DNA from 4 places in the Novosphingobium sp. BL-S-19 genome. Region 2 is predicted to be linked to each of the others. Evidence: riboswitches for the same ligand, from Rfam matches in the RefSeq annotation. Region 2 holds a riboswitch; each other region holds the start of a gene.
What was found. Region 2 has a riboswitch for cobalamin ahead of cobW (cobalamin biosynthesis protein CobW). Riboswitches for the same ligand answer to the same signal wherever they lie in the genome.

Region 1 (5,701 bases), 590 kb from region 2:
GGGGCGAAGGTCAGCTTCTTCGAGGCGGCGATCTGGATGGTCTCGCCGGTCGAAGGATTGCGGCCTTCGCGAGCCGGAGAGTCCTTCACCTTGAACTTTCCGAAGCCGTTCAGCGAAATTTCGTCGCCGGCAGCCGCCGCGTCGGCAATGGCTGCGAAGACTGCATCGACCGCCTTCTTGGCATCGGCCTTCGTGGCGCCGGTTTCAGCAGCGAGCTTCTCAGCAAGGTCCGAATTGTTCATCGTCTATTCTCCTGTCGTTATGAATTCTGCCAGGAGAATTATAGCCGGCCGCGCAAGGCAGCAATGTCACACCGCCAACACCTGTGCATAGTTTATCGGAGCCCACTGGGTCTGGACGATTTCTCGAAACCCAGTGGGCTGGTTTGGGAACGCTCGAGTTTAAGACTCTACGGTTCCCGCTGCTCAGAACGTATATCGTGCGCCGATCTTGAACGTGCGTGGCTCGATCACGCGGCTCAGGCGGCCTTCCACCGGCCCATCGGCATCAAATGACGGAACGTAGGATTCGTAGTAGTAGGCGATGTCCTTGTCCCAGCTGTTGAAGATATTCAGTACTTCGCCGTAGATTTCGATCTTGGCGCCCTTCCACGCGGCGCGCGCGTTGAAGACCGTGCTGCCTTTGTCCCGCACGCTGTTGTCCTCCACCAGCGGGTAGGGGCCAAGATGGCGGACGCGTATGCTGGCTTCCCACGGGTCCAGCACGATGGCTGCCCCGGCTGAGGCGGCATTCTCGAAGGCATTGGGGATCCGGTCGCCATTGTCATAGCGCGAATGGTTCCAGGTATAGTTGCCGTCCAGCGCCAACCACGGCAGCGGCCGCCAGAACGCAACCACTTCATAACCGTGCCGCTTGCTGGCGCCGGTGGGTTCCACCGCGTTGGAATCGCCCACGAAGCGCAATTCGCTGGCAACGTCGAGCCACCAGTAGGTTCCCGTCAGCGAGAACGTCCCCGCCTGGAAGCGCCCGCCGAGTTCCTTGCCGGTGCCGCGCACCAGCACGGGCACCGGCGTATCGACATTGACTGCACCGCGCACGTCGTTGGAGTGGAACCCTCTGCCCCAGTTGGCATAGACCTCAAACTGCGATGTGATTGCGTACGCGGCAGAAAATTTCGGCGAAACGATGGAATCGTGGCCCTTGCCTTCGCCAAGATCCGCCGCGGCGGCATCACGCGCGCGCACCGTGTAGTGATAGTAATCGCCGCGCAGGCCGCCTGTCAGGCGAAGACCGGCCAGCGGCTTCCACGTCGCTTCGCCGTAGAGCGCGCCCGAAAGTTCCTCGACATGATAACGGCCGAGAGAGTAGAGGAATTCGCGGTTCGATGTGCGGTTGACGCCCACGCTGCCGATATGGTCATAGCGATTTTCGGTGCCGACCGACAGCTCCAGACTGTCAGCGATCTGCCATTGCTTGCGGGCCGTCAGCCCTGTCACCCAGCGTTTGTCGAACTGGTCGATCTGGGCGCTGGTGCCGTCGGGATCGGCGTACGTCGGGTTCGAATACATGTTCCAGTCGTAATACTGGGCATAGACATTCGCGCTCCACGTGGCCTGGGTAACCCCAACATTGCCGACGAAGCGCGTCGTTCGGCCCCGTGCCGAAGGATCGGGCGAGCAGAATACGTCGTCGCAGATATCCGAGCCGATGATGCGTTCGGGGATCTGTTCGGTCGGCCGCCAGGTCGCGTGATAGGCGTGGAGCGAGGCCTGAACCGTGCCTTCGCCAACTGGAACCGAGTATTTGGCAAAGCCGGCGTAATGGCGCAGGTGTTCGGCTTCTTCCCAGGGTCCGTCATAGCGCTTGGCCTGCCCGACGAGCGTGAGATCGCCGCCACCAAGATCCTTGATCGTGCCGCCGGCAGCAAGCCGGCCGGACTTGTAGGAACCGCCTTCCATAGAAAGCCACGGCCGATCGAAAGCGTCGATCGTGGTCATATAGGCCGCGCCAGCCAGCGCGAAATCGCCGCCGTCTGCCCTGTAGGGGCCTTTGCGGAAGTCCTCGCGCGCGACGATCTCCGGGATCAGGCCGTTGAGGTCCAGATAGCCTTGCCCGTGCCCGTGCGTGCGCAGGTTCATCTGCACGCCATCGATGTAAGTGGTGAAATCGGTGCCATGATCGAGGTTGAAGCCACGCAGGAAGTATTGATTGGCTTTGCCGCTGCCGGAATGCTGGGCGGCCACCATCCCCGGTACCGCTTCCAGGAGTTCGGCCACGCGTAACAGAGGCCGAACGAGCAGGTCCGACCCGCCGACGCTGCCCTCACTGGCGGCATGGGCCGTGCCAATCTTCGCCTCGCCGCGCCCAAAGACAAGGATTTCGGCAGACTCACCGCTTCCGGAATCACTGGCTGACGATCCCGCCGAAGATGTATCCTCGGCATGGGCTGTCGCACCGATAAGAGCGGCGCCCACGCAAAGGCCCGCGCGCAGCACGTTCATGTAAATAGTCATCAAACTTCCCCCGGCGTCTGCGACTGGGGGTGAAGGCGTGCCGCCAACGACGGTCGGCGCGCGTCAACGGCCGGACGCCCGAGGCGACCGTTACGCGAACCGATGCGGCCTTCACCGCTCGTTCGTCGCTCAGACGGAAAAATTACCGGGCCTCGGCCATCCCCTGGACCAAAGCGAGAGCGACCAGACGCCGGCAGGTCTCCTGGCTCACGGGTCAATGCGACGATGCACGGCCTTCCCAGGCCCCGCATGATTTAGCGTCCGGCCCAGTGGCTGCGGCGGGCGTCCTTGCCCCGCCGCGAATGTACATCGCGCTCACCGCTTACAGTTGCAGGGACAGCCCCGGATTCGAGAGACAAGCTCCCTCACCGTGTTCCCTATTAAGCCTCTTTCGAGGCACCGGCGCGATCTTGTCCATCGCCTTTAAGGTGATGGATGGAGCCAGCTATCCTGCATCACTCCATTGCGCAAGCCGCTGTGACGATTCCACGTTTTCATCGTGGAAACGGGCAGTTGGTGACGGCGAACGACCGCGCCCTTGGCTCTCACTTAAGGCGAGGTCTGCAATTCCGGGCGAATTGCTGCTGGCGGCGCTACCAGTCCCGCACATTCTCGTTGACCGGTGCCCCGTGGCTGGATTTCCGCAGCGAGTTGCGCCTCGTAGGGCGATTCCAACGCGGCCAAGCCGACAGGGGCAAGCAACGCCATAGCTATGAAGTCTGGCCTGCAGCGCCTACGTGGTCTGCCAAAGGATGGATCGTGTCCCAGGACGTGGTGTAGCTGAAGGCTGAGGTGGTCACCGTGATTTTCGGGTAGGTTTGGGTTGCGAAGCTCAAACTTGACGGAAGGAATCACGATGACCGATCCGATGATGCACTTGCGTTCGCTGGTAGAGAAGACCCCGGATGCAGATATTCTGCGCGAGATGATCTCGTTTGCCGCCGAGCGGCTGATGGAGATGGAAGTCGGCAACCTGACCGGTGCCGGCCATGGCGAGAAATCTGCGGCGAGGCTGGTCCAGCGCAACGGCTACCGCGAGCGCGACTGGCAGACGCGAGCAGGGACGGTCGAACTGCGCATCCCCAAGCTCAGGAAGGGAAGCTACTTCCCCGGCTTCCTCGAACCCCGTCGCATGGCCGAGCGGGCGCTGACCGCGGTGATCCAGGAAGCGTATATCCAGGGCATCTCCACCCGCTCGGTAGATGACCTGGTGAAGGCGCTGGGTATGGATGGGATCTCGAAAAGCCAGGTCAGCCGGCTTTGCGAGGAACTCGACGAGAAAGTCGGTGCCTTCCTCGAACGCCCAATCGAAGGCGACTGGCCGTACCTATGGATTGACGCCACCTACGTGAAAGTGCGGCAGAACGGGCGTATCGTCTCGGTGGCGGTGATCGTCGCGGTGGGCGTCAACAGCGATGGCCGCCGCGAGGTGCTAGGTATGGATATCGGTCCTTCCGAGGCCGAGCCGTTCTGGACCGCTTTCCTGCGCAAACTGACGCGCCGAGGACTGCGTGGCGTCAAGCTGGTCATCTCCGATGCGCACGAAGGCATTAAGGCGGCGGTCTCCAAGCTGCTGTGCGCGACCTGGCAGCGCTGCCGCGTCCACTTCATGCGCAATGCACTCGCCCATGCCGGCAAGAGCGGCAGGCGCGTGGTCTCCGCGTTCATCGCCACCGCCTTCGCCCAGGAAACCCCAGAAGCTGCGAGCCAGCAGTGGCGCTCGATCGCCGACCAAGTGCGGCCCAAACTGCCCAAGCTAGCCACGCTGATGGACGACGCTGAGCCCGATGTGTTGGCCTACATGACATTCCCGCGCGAGCATCGCGCCAAACTACACAGCACAAACCCCATCGAGCGCCTCAATGGCGAAATCAAACGGCGGACCGAGGTCGTTGGGATCTTCCCAAACGAAGCCGCCATCACCCGTCTCGTCGGAGCCATCCTCATGGAACAGTCCGACGAATGGGCCGTCCAGCGCGCACGTTACATGACGCTTGAAACGATGGCCCCGCTCAGCGACAATCCTATTGTCATGCTGTCGGCAGTACCTGGCTCATGATCGGCTCAGGCTGAAGCCGAAAAGCAAGGTGGTCCAGAAAAGCTACACCACCTCTGGGGACACGATCAAAGGATGAAAGCATAGCTGTCCGCTGCTTCGCGATCCTGTTGGCTGCGGGTAGAGCCGATGCCGTGGCCGGCGTCGTAATCCACACGCAACAGGATCGGCCTGCCTGAACTGGTGGCGGCCTGCAGGCGCGCGGCCATCTTGGCAACGTGGAACGGCGCCACGCGCGGATCGGTAACCCCGGTGGTCAGCAGCACCGCCGGATAGGGCGTTCCATCCACCACATGCTGATAGCTATCTATCGCCTTGAGGTACTGATAGCCCTTGGGATCGCTGATCGCGCCCCATTCCGGCTCCTCGCCATAGCCGTTCTGTTCGACCACGTAGCGCAGCGGGTTCGACCATCCCACGCCGTCGACCACGGCGGCGAACAAGTCCGGCCGTTCCGTCAGCGCACGGCCCACCGTGATGCCGCCGGCCGAGCGGCCGCCAATGGCCAGATGCTTGGGCGCAGTCCACTTGTCCCGGCAAAGCGTTTCGCACACATCGATCAGGTCGCGCCAGGTATTGGGCTTGTTGGCCAGTTGCCCCGCCTTGTGCCATTCGCGGCCATATTCGCCGCCACCCCGGACATAAGCGAAGCCGACGACCGCACCGGCATCGATCAGAGCCAGCATCTTGCCGAGGAACGTCGGCGTGTAGGCCGCGGCGCCGTAGGACCCATATGCCTGGATGAACGCAGGAGCGGATCCATCGCGGGGCAGGTTCTTCTTGTAGATCAGTGCATAAGGCACTTGCGTCCCGTCGCGCGTGGTGGCGAATGCGCGGGTGGTGGTATAGCCGCTGACGTCGATTTTCGGCGACGGGTTCATGCCTGTCTTCGCCAGTTTGCCCGACGCATCGACAGACCATACATCTGGCGGCGTCAGCCACCCGCCATAGGTCATCAGCAGGCCCGGTTGCTGCGGGCCGGCAAACAGGCCGCCGATGGTGCCGTCGAACGGCAGCGGGATTTCCGCGACTTTCGCATCGCTTCCCAGCTTTCGAAGGCGGTTGACGCCGCCGTCCATGATCTTGAGATAGAGCCCGTCTGCCGCGCGCTCCATGCTCTCGATCACTTGCGGCCCCTGCGGCACCACTTCCGTCGCCGTGGCGAGGGATG
Region 2 (5,701 bases):
GGCATCGTCGTCATCACCGCTGGCCCCGGCATCGCGGTCGAGGCCGTGGCTGCGCGCCAGATCGAGAATGTCCCTTCGCAGCCGGTCGAGACGGCGCGGGTCCATTCCGGCGGCGAGGTAGTATTCGTCCACCAGCGCCTCAAGCTGCTTGAGCGGGCCGTAAGTCTCGGCACGGGTCAGCGGCGGGGTGAGGTGGTCGACGACCACGGCGCCGATGCGGCGCTTGGCCTGCGTGCCTTCGCCGGGGTCGTTGACGATGAAGGGGTAGAGTTGCGGCAGCGGCCCGGCGCAGATCTCCGGGAAACACTCGCGCGAGAGCGAGATGGCTTTGCCGGGCAACCATTCCAGATTGCCGTGCTTGCCGACATGGACCACCGCCTGCGCGCCGAAGTCCTGCGCCAGCCAGACGTGGAAGGCGAGATAGGCGTGCGGCGGGGGCAGGGCCGGGTCGTGATAGCTGGCCTTGGGATCGATATTGTAGCCGCGCGCGGGCTGCACGGCGACGGCTAGCTTGCCGAAGCGGTGGACCGGCAGGCGGAATGCGCCGTCCCGCACGAAGGGATCGGCGGATGGCTCGCCCCAGCGTTCGACCATGGCCTTGCGCGCGCTGTCGGGCACCGCTGCGGAGGCGGCTTCGTAGACCGACAGCGGCAGCGAAACTTCGCCGGGCCGGCCCAGTGATGTCAGGTCGTTGGTCACCCCGCCGGTCATCACGCGCATCAGCGCGGCGCCGTCCTTCGATGCTTCGCGGGTGTCGTAACCCGCCTCGTCCAGCGCGGCGATGATCGCGGCGGTGCTGGCGGGGGTATCGAGGCCGACGCCATTGCCGATGCGTCCATCACGGTTGGGGTAGTTCGCCAGCACCAGCGCGACGCGGCGCTCAGCAGACGGCGTGCGGCGCAGGCTCGCCCAGTTGGCGGCGAGATCGGCGACGAACGCCACCCGGTCCGGCGCGACGCGCGGGACGACGATGCCGCACTGGGTCACTTCGTCGAAGCGTTCGGCGGCCTTGAAGGCGACGGCGCGCGTGAACAGGCGGCCGTCCACTTCGGGCAGCGCCACATTCATGGCGAGATCGCGCGGGCCAAGGCCGCGCGCGGCGCCTTGCCACTCGCTTTCCTCGACGCCCGCGAAGGCGACTTGCAGGATCGGGCAATCGGCCTTCTCCAGAATGCCCGGCCTGCGGTCATCGCCTGCGGAGGAGGAGGCGAAGCTGGTGGCATTGACGATCACATCGGGCGCGACCTCGCCCAGCAATCCGCCCAGCCAGTCTACTGCGAAAGGCTCCCGCAAGGCGCGGACGTGGACGGCAGCGACGTTGAAGCCGCGCTCCTGAAGTGCCGCGATCATGGCGTCCACGGCGTCCAGCGTGCCCGCGATCATCAGTGCGCGGTAGAACACCAGCAATGCTAGCGGGCGGCCCTCGGTCCAGCCTGCCTGCACTTCGGCAAGCCCGGCGCGCTCGGTGCCCGCAAGATAGAGCCCGGCGTCGGCCACCGGCACCGGATCGTCCGGCTCGCCCGCGTCATGGCCGATGGTCCGGGCGGCGGTGCGCAGGAACGACAGCGCATTGGCCGTGCCGCCCTGCCGCAGATAGTCACGCATCCGCTCGCGCAGTTCGGCGGGCAGGGTGGAGGCGCGGTCGAGTGCGGGATCGGCCTCCCGCCCGTCGGCAATGGCGGCGAAGGCAATGCCGTTCTCGCGCGCGACGCGGGCGATTTCGTCGATGCCGTAGCCCCAGTAGCTCTTGCCGCCGAGCAGGATCACGCAGACGAATTTGGCCTTGGCGATCACCTTTTCGACATAGAGGTCGATCGAATAGGGGTGGCGCAGTTGCAGCAGGTTGGCGAGGCGAATGCTGGGTGCGCCTTCGGGCATGCGCGCCGCCGCGCCCGCGAAGCAGGCGAGTTCGCTGTCCGCCACGGTGAGGATCACCATGTCGCCGGGAGACTGGTCGAGGTCGATCGCCTCCTCGCCGTTGGAGATCGTCCCCGGCGTGGCGGACAGCAGGTGCATCAGGCGTTCACGACGTCGAGAACGTCCGCCAGCCCCGCCTCGATGGCAGCGCGGTCCAGCCCCTTCTGACCGATGACGACCAGCTGCGTGCGGCGCGCTTCCTGCGGCAGCCAGGCGCGGTCGTAGAAGTGCTGGATGCGCGGGCCGACGGCCTGCACGACAAGGCGGCTGGGCTTGCCGCCGACGGCGACCATGCCCTTCACGCGCAGAATGTCGTGCTCTGCGATAAGGTCGTTCAAACGGGCGAGAAGCGCGTCGAGATCGACCACATCGCCACCAGAGACGACGAAACTATCGAAGTCGTCATGGTCGTGATCCTCGTCCAGCCCGTCGATGTGCGAGGGGCGGGAATCGAGATCGTCCTCGGCCGCGGCGGTGATGCCCAGCAGCGCCGCGATGTCGACGGCGCCGTGATCGGCGCGCACGATCTTCACGCCGGGGCGCGTTTCGGCCAGCACCAGCGTCTCGACATGGGCGAGCGCATCGGCGTCGACGAGGTCGGTCTTGTTGAGTACCACCATGTCGGCGCAGCCCAGCTGTTCCTCGAACAGTTCTTCCAGCGGGCTTTCGTGGTCCAGCATCGGATCCGCCGCGCGGGCCGCTGCCAGTGCCGCCTCGTCGGTGGCAAAGCGGCCGGCCGCGACGGCATCGGCGTCGATCAGCGCGACCACGCCGTCAACCGTGGCGCGGGTGCGGATGTCGGGCCACTGGAAGGCCTTCACCAACGGCTTGGGCAGGGCAAGGCCGCTGGTTTCGATGATGATGTGATCGGGCTTGTTCTCGCGGTCGAGCAGCTTCTGCATGGTCGGCAGGAAATCGTCGGCGACGGTGCAGCAGATGCAGCCGTTGGCCAGTTCGACGATATCGTCTTCCGGGCAGGCTTCGTCGTTGCAGCCCTTCACCAGTTCGCCGTCGACGCCGACATCGCCGAACTCGTTGATGATGAGGGCGAGGCGGCGGCCCTTGGCGTTCTGCAGCAGGTGGCGGATCAGCGTGGTCTTGCCGGCGCCAAGGAAGCCGGTGATGACGGTGGTGGGAACTTTGCTCAACGGTCTTCTCCCGCGCGCCGGTAACTCGGAAACGGGCGGAGCGTCTCGCCGCGTCCGGATGGCCGAAACGCGACGCCTGGCCTGCGACGACGGACAGGCGCGCGCGCCCGACGTGGCATGCCGTTGCGGCCCCGGCCGCATGCATCACGTCGCTCAGACGGAAGAGTTACCGTGCCTTGGCCATTCCCTGGGCCACGGCAAGAGCGACATCGCGCCGGCAGGTCTCCTGGCTCGCGGGTCATCACGCGATGCACGGCCTTCCCAGGCCCCGCATGATTTAGCGTCCGACCCAGTGGCTGCGGCGGAAATCGTCGTCCCGCCGCGAATGTGCATCGCGCTCACCGCTTACAGTTGCAGGGACAGCCCCGGAATCGAGCGGGCGGGCCGCTCTTACCGTGTTCCCGTATTAAGCCCCTTGCGGGGCACCGGCGCGATCTTGCCCGCCGCCGTTGGAGCGGTGGCAGACAGGCAGGCTCCTAGCCTTCGTAACCATGGCCCGCAAGCCTGCATCCGGACGGCGCATTCGGCTGCGGCGTCATTCCGCACCGGCGTTCCGGCGATGCATGGCTATTCCACGTCAGTTTTAAGCTTCGGGCGATTGACTCGACCACCGCCAACGCCTAGCAGCCGAATTTGTGCGAATGGCTCGCAATAGCATGTCGGAAGGTGGTCTAAGCGTGAAAACAACGACTTCATCCGGCAAACCATTCGGCCCGAGTCCGGCTGATTTTGCGGCGGTGCTGCGCTTGGCGCGCGTCGCTCGGTAACAGGCAGGACAGGCGCCATGGCTTCCTCTGCAACCGGCATTACCAGGACGAACCTAGCAGCCCGGCTGCTGGCGGCGATACCGGCCAACTATGCGCTGTCTTCGCTGGCCACGGCCTGCATCGCGCGCGGGCTGGCGTATGGCATGGGTGTCGCGCCGGCGGAGGCGAGCGTGGCGGGTACTCTGCTGTCGTTCGCCATCTTCGCCACAGTGGCGCTGATCGCGTTCGGCATGCGCTCGATCGCGCGCGTGTGGCTGTGGATGGCCGTTTCGGGCGGCGTCATGGCCATTTGGCTATGGTTTTCCCTGCAAGCGGGGGGCCGGCTGTGAAGGATAGCCTGCGGCAATCGATGGCGCTGGTGCACACCTGGTCCGGCCTCGTGCTCGGCTGGTTGCTGTTCGCGATGTTCGCCACGGGCACCTCTGCCTATTTCCAGGACGAGATCACGCGCTGGATGCAGCCAGAGGTTGTGGGCGATGCCGATCCCGTCAAATCGGCGCAAGGGGCGATCCGCTATCTGGAGCGCAAGGCGCCCGACGCCGGCTTCTGGTATCTGTCACTGCCCAACGGCCGCAGCGCGACCACGCAGTTGTTCTGGTATCCCGGCACCGGCGCCGCCGCGCAGACCGAAGCCGTGGTCGATCAGAACGGTGACGAGGTTACCGCGCGCGAGACGCGCGGCGGCTATTTCCTCTATCGCTTCCATTTCGACCTGCACTACATGCCGGTGCTCTGGGCGCGTTATCTGGTCGGCATCGCGGCGATGTTCATGCTGGCGGCGATCCTTTCCGGCGTGATCACGCACAAGAAGATCTTTGCCGATTTCTTCATGCTGCGCTTCGGCAAGGGGCAGCGATCCTGGCTGGACGCGCACAATGTGACAGCCGTGCTGGCGCTGCCCTTTCATCTGATGATCACCTTCACCGGGCTGGTCACGCTGATGACGATGTACGTGCCCTGGGGGATTCTGGCGAACTACGCATCGCCTGATACCTTTCAGGCGCAAGTCTTCGGAGAGGCCGCCGCGCCCGAGCGTAGCGGCACCAAGGCTCCGCTCGTCGATATCGGGCCGCTGATGCGGGCCGCTTCCGCGCAGTGGGGTGGCCGCCAGGTCGGCTACGTGCGGATCGACAATCCCGGTGACGCGAAAGCGACCGTGGCGGTGACGCGCGGACCGGGAGAGGCCATGGGATCGCGCGGCGAAGTGCTGACCTTCGAAGGGGCCACCGGCCGCGTACTCAACGGCAGCCTGCCCAAGGGCGCGGCGCTTGAGACCGAAAGCGTGATGATCGGCCTGCACACTGGGCGTTTCGCGCAAATGGGCCTGCGATGGCTCTATTTCCTCAGCGGGCTGGCGGGCACGGCGATGGTGGGCACCGGATTGGTGCTATGGACGGTCAAGCGCCGCCAGCGGCTGCCCGATCCGCAGCGACCGCACTTTGGTTTCCGGCTCGTCGAACGGCTCAATATCGCCGTCGTGGCCGGTTTGGGCGCGGGGATTCCCGCCTATTTCCTGGCCAATCGGCTGATACCCAGCGGCCTGGCGGATCGGCCGGATTGGGAAATCCACACGTTGTTCGCCGTCTGGCTGGGGGTCCTGCTTTGGGCATTGGTGCGGCCTGCCGCGCGTGCCTGGGTTGAAGGGCTGACGCTTGCGGCGGTGCTCTATGCTGCCGTGCCGGTCGTCAATGCCTTCACCACCAGCCGCGGTCTGCCGATCAGCATTGTGCGCGGCGACTGGCTGTTCATCTCGTTCGATCTGGTGATGCTGGCTCTGGCAGCCCTGTTCGCGCTGGGCGCTGCAAAGCTTTCCGCGCGGTCGCGCAAGGCGGGCACCGACGGTGCGACAGGGCGAGACCGGGCGGTGCG
Region 3 (5,701 bases), on a different replicon from region 2:
CGCCCTGCGTCCCGCCCGGTCGCGCAGGCGCCCGCGCAGCAGCAGTGCCGCGCCGGACGGGGCGGTTTCGGCCTCCAGCATGGAGAGGCCCTTTTCCCAGCCATCGGTGCGCGCCAGCAAGGTGACGCGTTGCAGCGTGACGTCGGTTCCCTGCCGCAACGCCAGTACTTCGGCCCGGTCGAGCAGGGCGGCGGCACGGTCGAATCGACCGGCCTGTTCCTCCAGTTCGGCCAGCCACGCCAGCGGCGGCAGCGCCTCCGGCATGGCCCGCGCGGCGTCGGCCAGAAGCGGGGCCGCTTCGTCGAGCCGCCCCTGGCGCTGGAGATTGCGGCCCAGATTGGCGAGTAGCTGGGGGTGGCGCCCGGCCACGCCGATCGCGGATTCTAGGTGCTCGGCACCTTCCACCAGTTCCTCGCGCTCGCTCAGCAGGTTCCCCAGGCGCATATGCGCGTTGGCATTGCCGGGTTGCTCGGTCAGCGTTTCGCGCAGCGTGGTTTCGGCGTCGTGAAGCCGGCCGGTGTCATGCAGCCACTCGGCCAGATCGTCGCGCGGCCACGCCCGATCGGGGGCCAGCGCGATGGCTTCGCGCAGCAGCGCCTCGAAGCGGTCACCCATTCCGCGCGCCTTGGCACAGAGCGCCAGAACCTCCACCGCGTCCAGCGCGAGCGCGGGCTGCGCGCGCGCCGATTGGGCAAGCGTTTCGGCCCGGTCGAGATCGCCCGAGGACAGCGCGCTGCGCGCGGCGGCAATGGTCTGCGGATCGGCGGACATGCCGCAGCTTAGTGCCCTTGCGCGCGGCGGAGTCAACCGGACTTTACGGCTGGTTCCAGTGCGGTAGCGCCGAATAGCGCTGCCACGAGTTCCGGCGCGGACGCGAAGTAGAGATGCATGTAGCTGGCCGTCAGCGAACCGTGGCGAAATACCCGCTCTCCGGGCCGGCCATCGGGGGTGATGGCGCGGGCAATCGGCTCCAGCGCGGTATCGAGCGTGGAGTAGTGGAAGGTGTGTCCACGCACCGTTTGCCCGTCGATTTCCGCCTGCTGCATGCCCAGCGCGGCAAGGCGGGGCTGCATCGCCGCGCGGGCCGGCAGCAGGCCCAGCAGATGGGCGCGGCCTTGGCCGTCCTTGCCATCGTCCAGCGTTTCGCAGGCGTAGAGCATCCCCCCGCATTCGGCCAGAATCGGCCGGCCGGCGGCATGGTGCGCGCGAATCGCGGCAAGCATCGCTGCGTTCGCGGCGAGACGATGCCTGTGCAGTTCCGGATAGCCGCCGGGCAGCCAGAGCGCGTCGCAGTCCGGCAATTCGCTGTCGGCCAGCGGAGAGAAGAAGGCGATCCGTGCGCCGGCACCTTCGAGCATCGCCAGATTGGCGGGATAGATGAAGGAGAAGGCCGCATCGCGAGCGACCGCGATGGTGTGCCCGGTCAGCATTGCTGGGGAGGCATCAATGGCGCACGGCGGAAAATCCACGGGAGCCGGCAGCCATAGCGTGCTGTCCGGCAAAAGGTCCGCCGCCCGGTCCAGCCGCGCGGCGAGATCGCCCACTTCGCCGGCCTGCACGAGGCCGAGGTGCCGTTCCGGCAGCGTAATCGCGGTATCGCGTGCCATTGCGCCAAGCCAGCGCACGCCGGGGGGCACGCCCTGTTCCAGCATCTCTGCATGGCGCGGGCTGCCCACGCGATTCGCCAACACGGCGGCCACCTTCACGCCCGGACGGTAGCTGGCAAGGCCGTGGACCAGCGCACCGAAAGTCTGCGCCATGGCCGAACCGTCGATCACGGCCAGCACTGGCACGCCGAACCGGCGGGCAAGGTCTGCTGCGGAAGGATCGCCGTCGAACAGACCCATTACCCCTTCGATCAGGATCAGGTCGGCTTCTTGCGCGGCTTCGTGCAGCAGGGCGCGGCATTGCGCCTCACCCACCATGAAGAGGTCCAGTTGATGGACCGGGGCGCCGCTGGCGGCTTCGAGCACCATGGGGTCCAGAAAGTCCGGCCCGCATTTGAACAGGCGCACGCGCCGCCCTTCGCGGGCGTGGCGGCGGGCGAGGGCGGCCGTGACCAGCGTCTTGCCCTGGCCCGATGCGGGCGCGGCGACCAGGAGCGCCGGGCAGGCGGTCATCGGCTGCGCTGGAGGCGCAAGTCGGGACGCGCGCTCACCACCAGTGCCCAGAGCGCGGCGGCAACGCCGGCCCACAGCAGCGTGGCCAGCAGGTTGCCGGGGAAATAGCGGACGATGCGCGGCAGAAATCCGGCCAGCGTCGGATCGGCAAAGCGGCCGCCAAGGAAGTAGAACCCGCCGCTCGTCAGCAGGTGCGAGGTGAATGTGGCGGCGACCAGCAGCGCGGCGATCGCGGGCAGGGCGGCAAGGCGATCCCCCCAGCGGGTGGCGGCGAAACGGCCGGCGAACCACAGCACGGCGTGGCCCGGCAGCAGCATCCAGTAGGCGGGCGTGAAGCAGAAGCCCGAACCGCCCAGCACCCGGATCACCACCACGTCAATCGCGAAACCGAGCGTGAACAGCGCGGCGAAGGCGGAAATGCGGCGCACGAAGAAGCCCAGCACGAAGAAGCTGGCAAGGTCGGTATCGGGCAAATGGACCAGGTGGCTCAGCGAATGGCTGCGCGTCACCAGCATCAGTGCGGCGAGCGCGGCGAACACGTAAAGGTCAAGGCGGGCGAAGGCAGGTTTGGCGGCGGTGTTCATGGGCAATGGTCTCCCGGCAAAATGGAAGGAAGGCGCGTGCACGAAAGGTCCCGGGGCGATATCGCCGGGGCGAGTGGGTCAGCGGATCGGTGTCATTTCGTTCAGGCTCCCTTCGACACGACATGCGGCTTGTCGTCTCGCCAAGGCGGTTCCCGCGATGGAACCCCGCCCCGTCCGCCCGGTACATCCCGCCCGCGCGAAGGATCGACAGCGAAGGGCCGGTTTCCTGACTTGCCGGATCGTCGCGCCTGTCCGCCGCCTTCTCGGATGCCTATCGGCCCAATGGCATATGGCGGGGCGCATCCCCGGCTACAGTTGCGGGAGCAGTGCCGGCCTGCCGCGAACGTCGCCGCGGCCCCGGGCTTCCCGATTAAGCCCTTTCGGGCACCCCTTGCGCCGCCCCGCCTATGGCACTTTGCGCAAGGGCGCAAGCTTCGCACACTTGCCAGCCGGCTTCCCGCACGATAGTTGCCGCGCCGCGACAGGTTCCCCGCAAGGGGATCAAAAGGGAACACAGGTGTAAGACCTGGGCTGCCCCTGCAACTGTAAGCGGCGAGCCGTTCGGCCATTTCGCCATTGGGGGCCAAGCCATTGAAACCGGCGCAATTCCCGAGAAGGCGGCTGAACCGGCACCGACCCGCGAGCCAGGAGACCTGCCCGTCGCAGTCGTTCTTCGTCCGGACAGGGTGTGCCGGGTGAACGGGGGGATTTCCTCGCGCAACGACAGCCACTGCTCCGCCGGACCAGCGCCGGCGCGGGGTACGCCGTCCGAGCGCCCGGCAGCGATGCCGAGCGCGCGCCCGCGTGTTCTTCGTGCCGATGCCTTCGGCTGGAGCTTCGACGACTGTATCGAAGGAAATGCCATGAAGTACCCCATTCTCACCGCCGCCAGCCCGCTTGCGCTGGCACTCGTCTCCATCGCCGTCCCCACTGTTGCCCGGGCTGCGGATGCCGCCGATGCCGGAGCCGATGCAGGAGGAGACGGCATCGTCGTCACCGCGCTGCGCACTCCGGTGGAGGCCGACCGCGTCGCCCAGACGATCACCGTGCTTGACGATGCGCAGATCACCGCCGCCCAGCCGATCGCGGTGACCGACGTGCTACTGCGCACGCCCGGCATCAGCCTTTCGCGCAACGGCGGTTATGGCACCACCACCAGTGTGCGCATTCGCGGCGCGGACGCGGGGCAGAGCGTGATGGTGATCGACGGGATGCGCCTGTCCGACGCATCATCCACCGCCGGCGGCTACGGATTTTCCACGCTCTTCACCGATGATATCGATCGGATCGAGATTCTGCGCGGCCCGCAGTCGATCCTGTGGGGCAGCGATGCCATCGGCGGCGTCATCAATGTGACCACCCGCAAGCCGACCAAGCCGCTGGAAGGCAATTTCGCGGTGGAAGCGGGTACGCATGACACCGTATCCGCCCGCGCCGGGATCGGCGGCACGTCGGACGCGATCGACTGGCGCGTCTCTGCATCGCGCTTCACTACCGACGGCATTTCGGCGCGTGACACCGGCACAGAAGATGACGGCTTCACCCGCACTTCGGCCAGCGGCACGATGACGTTCCGCGTGGCGCCCGGCGTATCGCTGGACTTGCGGGGATACTGGTCCAACTCGCGCAATGAATTCGACGGCACTGCGGGCGATTCGCTGGCCTATGGCCGGACCGAGGAATGGTCGGGCTATGCCGGGCTGAACTTCGCGCTGCTGGACGGCAAGCTGGTCAACCGCGTGGCAGTGACGCAGACCGAGACCGACCGCGCGAACTACGATCCCACGCGCAAGATCCGCCAGATCACGTTCGACGCGCATGGCCGCGTGCGCCGTTACGAATATCAGGGTACCTACAGCTTCTCAGAGGCCGTGCAGGCCGTGTTCGGCGCCGAGCGCGAGGAGCAGCGCATGACCACCGCGTCCCCCACCAACAGCACCACGCCCTATACCCCCACGCCGTACAAGGTGGACACGAACAGCGTCTACGGCGAGCTGCGGGTGACGCCGGTGACCGGGCTGACCGTGAACGGCGGCGCACGGTACGATCACCAGTCGCGCTTCGGCGGCAACACGGTGTTCAGCGCCGGCGCGGCTTATACGCCCAACGAAGGCAAGACGGTGCTTCGTGCCAGCTACGATCAGGGGTACAAGGCGCCTTCGCTCTACCAGATGTTCAGCGACTATGGCGTGGCTAACCTCAAGCCCGAAAAGGCCAAGGGCTGGCAAGTGGGCGCCGAGCAGAGCCTGGGCGAACTGCTCCATGTCTCCGCCACCTGGTTCCAGCGCAATACCGACAATCTGATCGACTTTGCCTATTGCCCCACCAGCGGCACCTTGCCCGACATCTGCTATGTGCCGGGCACCGATACCACGCGCTTCGGCTACTACGCCAATGTCCGCAAGGCCCATGCGCAAGGTCTGGAACTGGCGGCATCGGCCAAGTGGAAGGTGCTGTTCCTGGACGGCAACTACAGCCTGATCGAAGCGGAAGACCGCACGCCGGACAGCAGCACGTATGGCCGCCAGCTGCAGCGCGTGCCGCGTCATCTCGCCAATATCGAGGGCGGCGTGGATCTGCCGCAGGGCATCCGCGCCAGCCTGGCCGCGCGCTATTCGGGTGAAAGCTACAATGCCGCCACTGGCACTGCCAAGCTGGACGATTACTGGCTGCTGGATCTGCGCGCGCAGTGGCAGGTGATGCCCGGGCTGATGCTGCAGGGCCGGATCGAGAACCTGACCGACAAGGACTATGAGACCGTGGCCGGCTATAGCCAGCTTGGCCGCACGGTCTACTTCGGCATCCGGAGCCAGTTCTGATGCTGCGCGCCGTCGCGCCGGGGCCTTCCGTGGTCGTGTGCAACACTTGCCGCCTTTCGGCAGAAGCGCGCGAGGACGACGGCGGTCGGCGCGGCGGCGCGTTGCTGGCAGAGGCGATGCGCGAAGTGCAGGCCGCCGATCCGGAATTGCAGGGCGTGGCCGTTCAGGAAACGGCCTG
Region 4 (5,701 bases), 550 kb from region 2:
AGAAGCTCAGGCCGTAGCTCATCCGCAGCGTGCGCGGCACGCCCCGGTTGAAGTAAAGGAAGCGGCTATTGCTGCCGTCGAGCGCGCCTTGGTCGGTCACGGCCGATTGATAGCCGCGCGTCGCGTATTCCTTGTTGAACAGGTTATCGACATTGACGCCAAAGCGGTTCCGCCGCGCTGCACCGTCCAGGTAGAGATAGGCTCCGGCATCGACCAGTGCATAGTTGCCATAGTTCCGGCGGCCAAAGCCGGATGCGGTGGACCAGACATCGCCGATCCAGTTGACCGAGAGATTGGCGCCGAATGGCTGGTTCTCGGGCGCATAGGACAGCGTGCCCTTGGCGTATTGCTTGGGATTGCGATCGAGCTGGGTCGACGATCCCCTCTCGCGCACGCGGGCGTAAGTATAGCTGGCGTTGAGGCTCCAGCCCCCGGCCATCTGCGCCATGAGTTCAAGCTCGCCGCCTTGCGAGCGGACCTTGCCGTCAAGATTGGCGTAAGTGCCGTTCGGGTAGGCGGGATCGTCGTAGACAGTATCGATCATGTTGGTGATGCGACGGTTGAAGTAGGTCGCTTTCCAGCCCAGCGAGACCGCACCCACCGGCACCGTGCCCCCTGCTGAGGCATTGAGATTGAGGCTCTGTTCCGGTTCGAGGTTGGGATTGCCGATCTCGCAGCAGGGATCATTGCCGTAAAGCTGCGAGGCATCGGGCAGCACGAAGGAGGTGCCGCCGTTCGCTTCCACATAGAGGGCATCGGCAAAATCATAGCGACCCGAGACGTTCCAGATCGTCTTCTTCGCGCCGTCCGTACGGTTGTAGCGCAGACCCGCGGCGAGCCGGCCCTTCGATGAAATCTCGTCGGTAGTGCGGACCTGGAAGATGCCCGCGTGGACCTGCTCGCTGGTCGGCGCGATCAGCAGCACGTCATCGCGGCCGGAGAAGTTCTGGAAGTCGTAGCCCAGCAGGTATTCAAGGCCGGGGTGGAGGTGCAACTTCACCACCGCGCTGCCACCCCAATCGCGATAGCCCCAGAACGTGCCGGCAGGGTAGATCACCTGCGGCTGAAGATCGGGAAGCGAATTGCGGATCTGGACGTAGGCGGTCTTCCAGTCGTGGAAATAGCCCTTGAGGAAGAACTGCACCGTATCGCTGCCGGTGTAGTCGAGCCGGACGCTGGCGATTTCCTCGTTTCGGTCGTTCCGGCTTTCCCGGATGCGCGTGGGCGAAAGGTTGTCCAGCTTCGCCTCGGTGTGCTGGTACTGGGCATTGAACGCCAGATCGGGAGCAAGGTCATACTGATATTTCAGGCCCGCCGACCAGAGATCGTAGCCCAGGCGGCGATCGGTCAGGCTGGGCTGGTACGCGCTGTAAGGCATGTAACCTTCGGACTGGTTGTGCGAGGCATAGGCCACGAAGCGATGCCCGCCCACCGCGCCGCGGAGATAGCCGTCCACGCTGGTCCCGCCCCACGAGTCCACCGAGGCATTGGCCTGGCCATTGAAATCGTCGGTGAAACTGCGCGTCACCACGTTGATGACGCCCGCTGAGGCCTGCGTGCCGTAGAACAGGCTCTCTCCGCCGCGCAGCACTTCGATCCGCTCGATCATGCTGGCGGGCAGTGTATCGTTGGGCGAAGTGCCGCCGTAGAGGCGGTTGTTCAGGCGAATGCCGTCCATCGTCCAGAGAACGTCCTGCGTACGCGAGCCCTGAAGCGAAACGTCGACATAAGTGAACGGACCGTTGCGACCGCGAATGTAAAGGCCGGGCACCGATTCCAGCGCCTTGACCACGTCCACCGCGCCGCTGTCCTTGATCTGCTTTCCGCTGACGGTGACAACGTCGTTACCGTACCGGGAAAGCTCCTGCGGCAGAGTTTCCTCAAGGCTTTGGCCAGTCACGACGATGGCCTGATCCTCACCGGCTTCCTCGGCAAGGGCTGGCGTGTTCCAGACAAGGCCAAGCGCCACGGCAAGCGCCGTGTGCGAAACGGATGCGAACTTCATTTTAATCCCCCTGTCGAGCGCCATGCGATCCGAAGCAGGGGACTGCCGTTCGCGAACGGCCGGCGCGCCGTCCGGCCGGGCGCCCATGATAAAGGGACGACCGCTCAGCGCACCGTGCGGCCCCTGCCGCTGGTTCGTCGCTCAGACGGAGAAACACCGTGCCCCGGCCATCCCCTGGACCAAAGCAAGAGCGACCGAACGCCGGCAGGTCTCCTGGCTCGCGGGTCATAGCTTGATGCACGGCCTTCCCAGGCCTCGCATGTCTTAGCGTCCGGCCCAGTGGCTGCGACAGGCGCCTTGGCCCTGCCGCGCGATGTGCATCGCGCTCGCCGCTTACAGTTGCAGGGACAGCCTCGGATTCGAAGGGCGAACCCCTCTCACCGTGTTCCCATTTTAAGCCTCTCTCGAGGCACCGGCGCGATCTTGTCCGCCATCCCGTTTAAGGGAAGGCGGGCGCAGAGCTAGCTGGGGTGTGTAATTGGCGCAAGAGTGAACTGTCTGGTGGCATTCGCGAAGACGATATCATCTTAGCTGAATGAATGGCAGACTCAGGAGGGCACGCACGCGACCGTGAACGGCGGGAAGGGGGCACATCCCTGTCAATCTGGCTCCCCGCCGCGGCGAGGAGCCAGTTTTTTAGATTTCCGCGCCTTCTGCAAGGGTAAGGGCGTTCTCCACACCCACCCCCGCAATTTCAGCCATTTGAGTAGGCTGGCGCGAGGACTGGGGTTATGCGAGGTCAGAAGCGGGGTTCTTTCCGCCGGGGGGCGACTTGAAGACAGGGTATATTGCAGCCGCATTGATCGCCGCCATGGCATTCGGCCATGGCGCGGCCTCAGCGCAGAAAACGGAATCCGTTCTGAAGCCGACATCGCCATGGAGCTTGTCCCCGGCGCAGGACAGTTGCGTCCTCTCGCGGCAGTTCGGCGGGGCAAAGGATAATCTGTTTCTGCGCATGCGTACATTCTCGCCAGGATACAATTTTGACTACACCCTCGCCGGGCCGCCGGTTACGAGGATCAAGTCGGCGCAGGACAAATTCATCGCTTATGGATCAGGTGCCCCGTTGCCATTCTTGTCGCTCGCCTCTGGTGTTTTGGCGGCGCATGGCGCGGCCATCATTTTCAATACCGATATGTCAGTCGACCAGCCTGCGCTTGAGAAGGCGGATCGTGCCTACCCAGACGCGGCGTTGGAAGGTAGTATCAGCCGGTTCAGCATCAGCGCCGCCAAACAGAAACTGGTCCTGGATACAGGGCCGATTGCGCCGGTTATGAACGCGGTGCGTCATTGCACGGACGAACTGGTCGAAAGCTGGGGCTTGAACCCGGATGTGCAAGCGAAACTGTCCCGTCCAGTGAAGGCGCTGAACGCCCGCGCCGTGAATGCATTAGTCGCGGCCGACGACCCGCCACAAGCAGTCAGAAGCCTGGGAGGATTTGCCCGTCTACACCTACGTGTAATGGTCGACGCAACCGGTGCGCCGACCGAATGCAAAACATTCCCGACCGATGGCGTGCCCGATTTCGAAGTCAATGCATGTGATATCATAATGAAAAACGCCCGCTATTCGCCGGCCCTTGACGAGCATGAGCAACCCGTACCGTCGTATTTCATGTCAGCGATTTTCTTTGCCACCCCTGAATTCTTGCGTTCGCGATAGGATCGCTTCGGCGACATCGCAACGACGTCTGAGGTCGGTTTCTATTTGGCGTCCCTTAGCTCCGGCAGCGCAAAGCCGCCACGGTTTCAGCCGTGTTCTTTCGAACGCCAGATGCGCTGCTGGTACTGGCGCGGTGTCAGGCCGGTGGCGCGGCGGAAGGCATGGGCCAGGCTGGAGGTCGAGGCGAAGCCCACGGCATCGGCCACTTGCTTGATGCTTTCCTGCGTGGCGAGCAGGCGCTTCACCGTTTCCAGCCGGTGGTGATGGACATATTGCCCCACGGTGCAGCCCCGGCTGCCCAGAAAGCCGCGTGTAAGCTGGCGGACGGAGACGCTGCACAGTGCGGCGAGTTCGTCCAGCGAAGGCGGCATGGCATCGCGCTCCAGCCGTTCATCGATCACGCGCAGGCGCCAGGGAGCCAGGCCGCCGTGCGCGGTTTCTTCGGCGATTTCCTCGAAATAGCGGCACAGTTCGACGGTCAGTTGGGTGGCGATCGAGCCGACCAGCAGTTTGGAATCCCGGCGCGGTGTGCGCGCTTCTTGGGCAAGGCGGCGCAGCAGCAGGCGCACGGTCTGGCTGGCGATGTCCAGCGCCGCGGTGAGGCGGGGAGCAGTCCATTCCATGCGCTCCCCGAACCGGTGCCGCGCCAGCCGTCCGCGGAGTTCGCAGCGGATCGAATGCTGCGCTTCCGCTCCGTCCCATCGCAGTTGAAGCGGATGGCCGGGCGGCACGAAAACGATATCGCCCAACTTTTCGAAACGGTGCCTCTCCGATCCTTCAGGCGCGAAGGCCCCGCGCGCATTGGCGGGGCGTGGGGTAACGCAGAGGTCGAGCAGCGCATGATCGCTTGCCAGCATCGTCGCACCTCCGCTCGACAAGCTGCCATGGACGATAGTGACTTCGGCCGAGGAAAAGCTGAGGTCGGCCCCCGCCCTTGATCGTCCCCGTCTCTCGCTCGCTGCGTCCATGCTCTCCGATCCCGTCCAATACTGCGTCGCAATTTGGCCAAATCTCCGCCTCTCGTCCAGATCGGGATGCATGACCGGATTGCGAAGGGGCACCGGGATCCGCAGACTGGCGGCAAGACAGAACACTGGAGGATGCCATGCCGCAGCAGATGACCGAAGCGCTCGACGACTTCGGCGGCCAGATCGATTGGCCCCGCCTCAACGAATGGATCTCGGCGCAGGACGTGCCGGGAAGCGGCCCCGTAACTGCCGTGCGCAAGCTGGCGGGCGGGCTTCAGAACAGCGTTTTCCTGATCACGCGCGGCGGCGAAGACCTGATCCTGCGCCGGCCGGGCAAGCACCTGAAGCCCAAGAGCAATGAGACCATGCTGCGTGAGGCACGCGTGCTGACCGCGCTGGAAGGCAGCACCGTGCCACATCCGCGCGTGCTGGCGACTTGCGCCGATCCGGGCGTGATCGGGGCCTGCTTCTTCTTGATGGAGCCGCTCGAAGGCTTCGCGCAGTCGGGCGAGTTGCCGGGGCAATATGCCACCGATGCCGGCTGGCGGCGCGCCATGGGGGAGGAACTGGTCAAGGCGGCGGCGGCACTGGGCGCGGTCGATCACGTCGCGGTGGGCCTTGCCGATCTTGGCAAGCCCGACCAGTGGCACGAACGGCAGGTCGAGCGCTGGCGATCCCAGCTGGAAGGCTATGCGGCAACGCCGGGCTACGATCCGGGCGAACTGCCGCATGTCGATGAAGTGGGCCGCTGGCTGGCCGACAACCTGCCGACCGATCGCCGGATCGGTCTGGTCCATGGCGACATGCAGTTTCCCAACGTCATGTTCTCGCTGAAGGCGCCGAAGATTTCCGGCGTGCTCGACTGGGAACTGGTTTCGCTGGGCGATCCGCTGCTCGATCTGGGCTGGATCCTGTCCAGCTGGTCGGAAGCCGCCGATCCCGAAGGCAAGGCGCCGATGGTGCGGCCCTGGGACGGCTTCCTGTCACGGCGGGAACTGGTGGAACTTTACGGCGCGCTCAGCGGGCGGAACATGAGCGAGATGCCGTGGTTCTTCGCGCTTGCCT

Region 1: another riboswitch for cobalamin. It lies ahead of ACZ1JV_RS06225 (TonB-dependent receptor); the one in region 2 lies ahead of cobW (cobalamin biosynthesis protein CobW).
Region 3: another riboswitch for cobalamin. It lies ahead of ACZ1JV_RS11450 (hypothetical protein); the one in region 2 lies ahead of cobW (cobalamin biosynthesis protein CobW).
Region 4: another riboswitch for cobalamin. It lies ahead of ACZ1JV_RS06080 (TonB-dependent receptor plug domain-containing protein); the one in region 2 lies ahead of cobW (cobalamin biosynthesis protein CobW).

What each region holds. Positions count from the first base shown of each region.
Region 1 covers NZ_CM145497.1:1,454,045-1,459,745, forward strand. Annotated here, with positions in the region: gene ACZ1JV_RS06220 (HU family DNA-binding protein) at 1-242, opposite strand, end outside; gene ACZ1JV_RS06225 (TonB-dependent receptor) at 426-2,474, opposite strand; cobalamin riboswitch at 2,650-2,893, opposite strand; gene ACZ1JV_RS06230 (IS256 family transposase) at 3,331-4,533, shown strand; gene ACZ1JV_RS06235 (prolyl oligopeptidase family serine peptidase) at 4,599-5,701, opposite strand, start outside.
Region 2 covers NZ_CM145497.1:866,238-871,938, forward strand. Annotated here, with positions in the region: gene cobN (cobaltochelatase subunit CobN) at 1-2,016, opposite strand, end outside; gene cobW (cobalamin biosynthesis protein CobW) at 2,016-3,065, opposite strand; cobalamin riboswitch at 3,265-3,510, opposite strand; gene ACZ1JV_RS03810 (hypothetical protein) at 3,850-4,161, shown strand; gene ACZ1JV_RS03815 (PepSY-associated TM helix domain-containing protein) at 4,158-5,701, shown strand, end outside.
Region 3 covers NZ_CM145498.1:646,989-652,689, forward strand. Annotated here, with positions in the region: gene ACZ1JV_RS11440 (tetratricopeptide repeat-containing sulfotransferase family protein) at 1-771, opposite strand, end outside; gene ACZ1JV_RS11445 (cobyrinate a,c-diamide synthase) at 804-2,120, opposite strand; gene ACZ1JV_RS11450 (hypothetical protein) at 2,117-2,704, opposite strand; cobalamin riboswitch at 2,904-3,113, opposite strand; cobalamin riboswitch at 3,171-3,379, shown strand; gene ACZ1JV_RS11455 (TonB-dependent receptor plug domain-containing protein) at 3,568-5,523, shown strand; gene ACZ1JV_RS11460 (DUF1636 domain-containing protein) at 5,523-5,701, shown strand, end outside.
Region 4 covers NZ_CM145497.1:1,420,362-1,426,062, forward strand. Annotated here, with positions in the region: gene ACZ1JV_RS06080 (TonB-dependent receptor plug domain-containing protein) at 1-2,005, opposite strand, end outside; cobalamin riboswitch at 2,192-2,437, opposite strand; gene ACZ1JV_RS06085 (hypothetical protein) at 2,778-3,668, shown strand; gene ACZ1JV_RS06090 (helix-turn-helix domain-containing protein) at 3,755-4,636, opposite strand; gene ACZ1JV_RS06095 (phosphotransferase family protein) at 4,774-5,701, shown strand, end outside.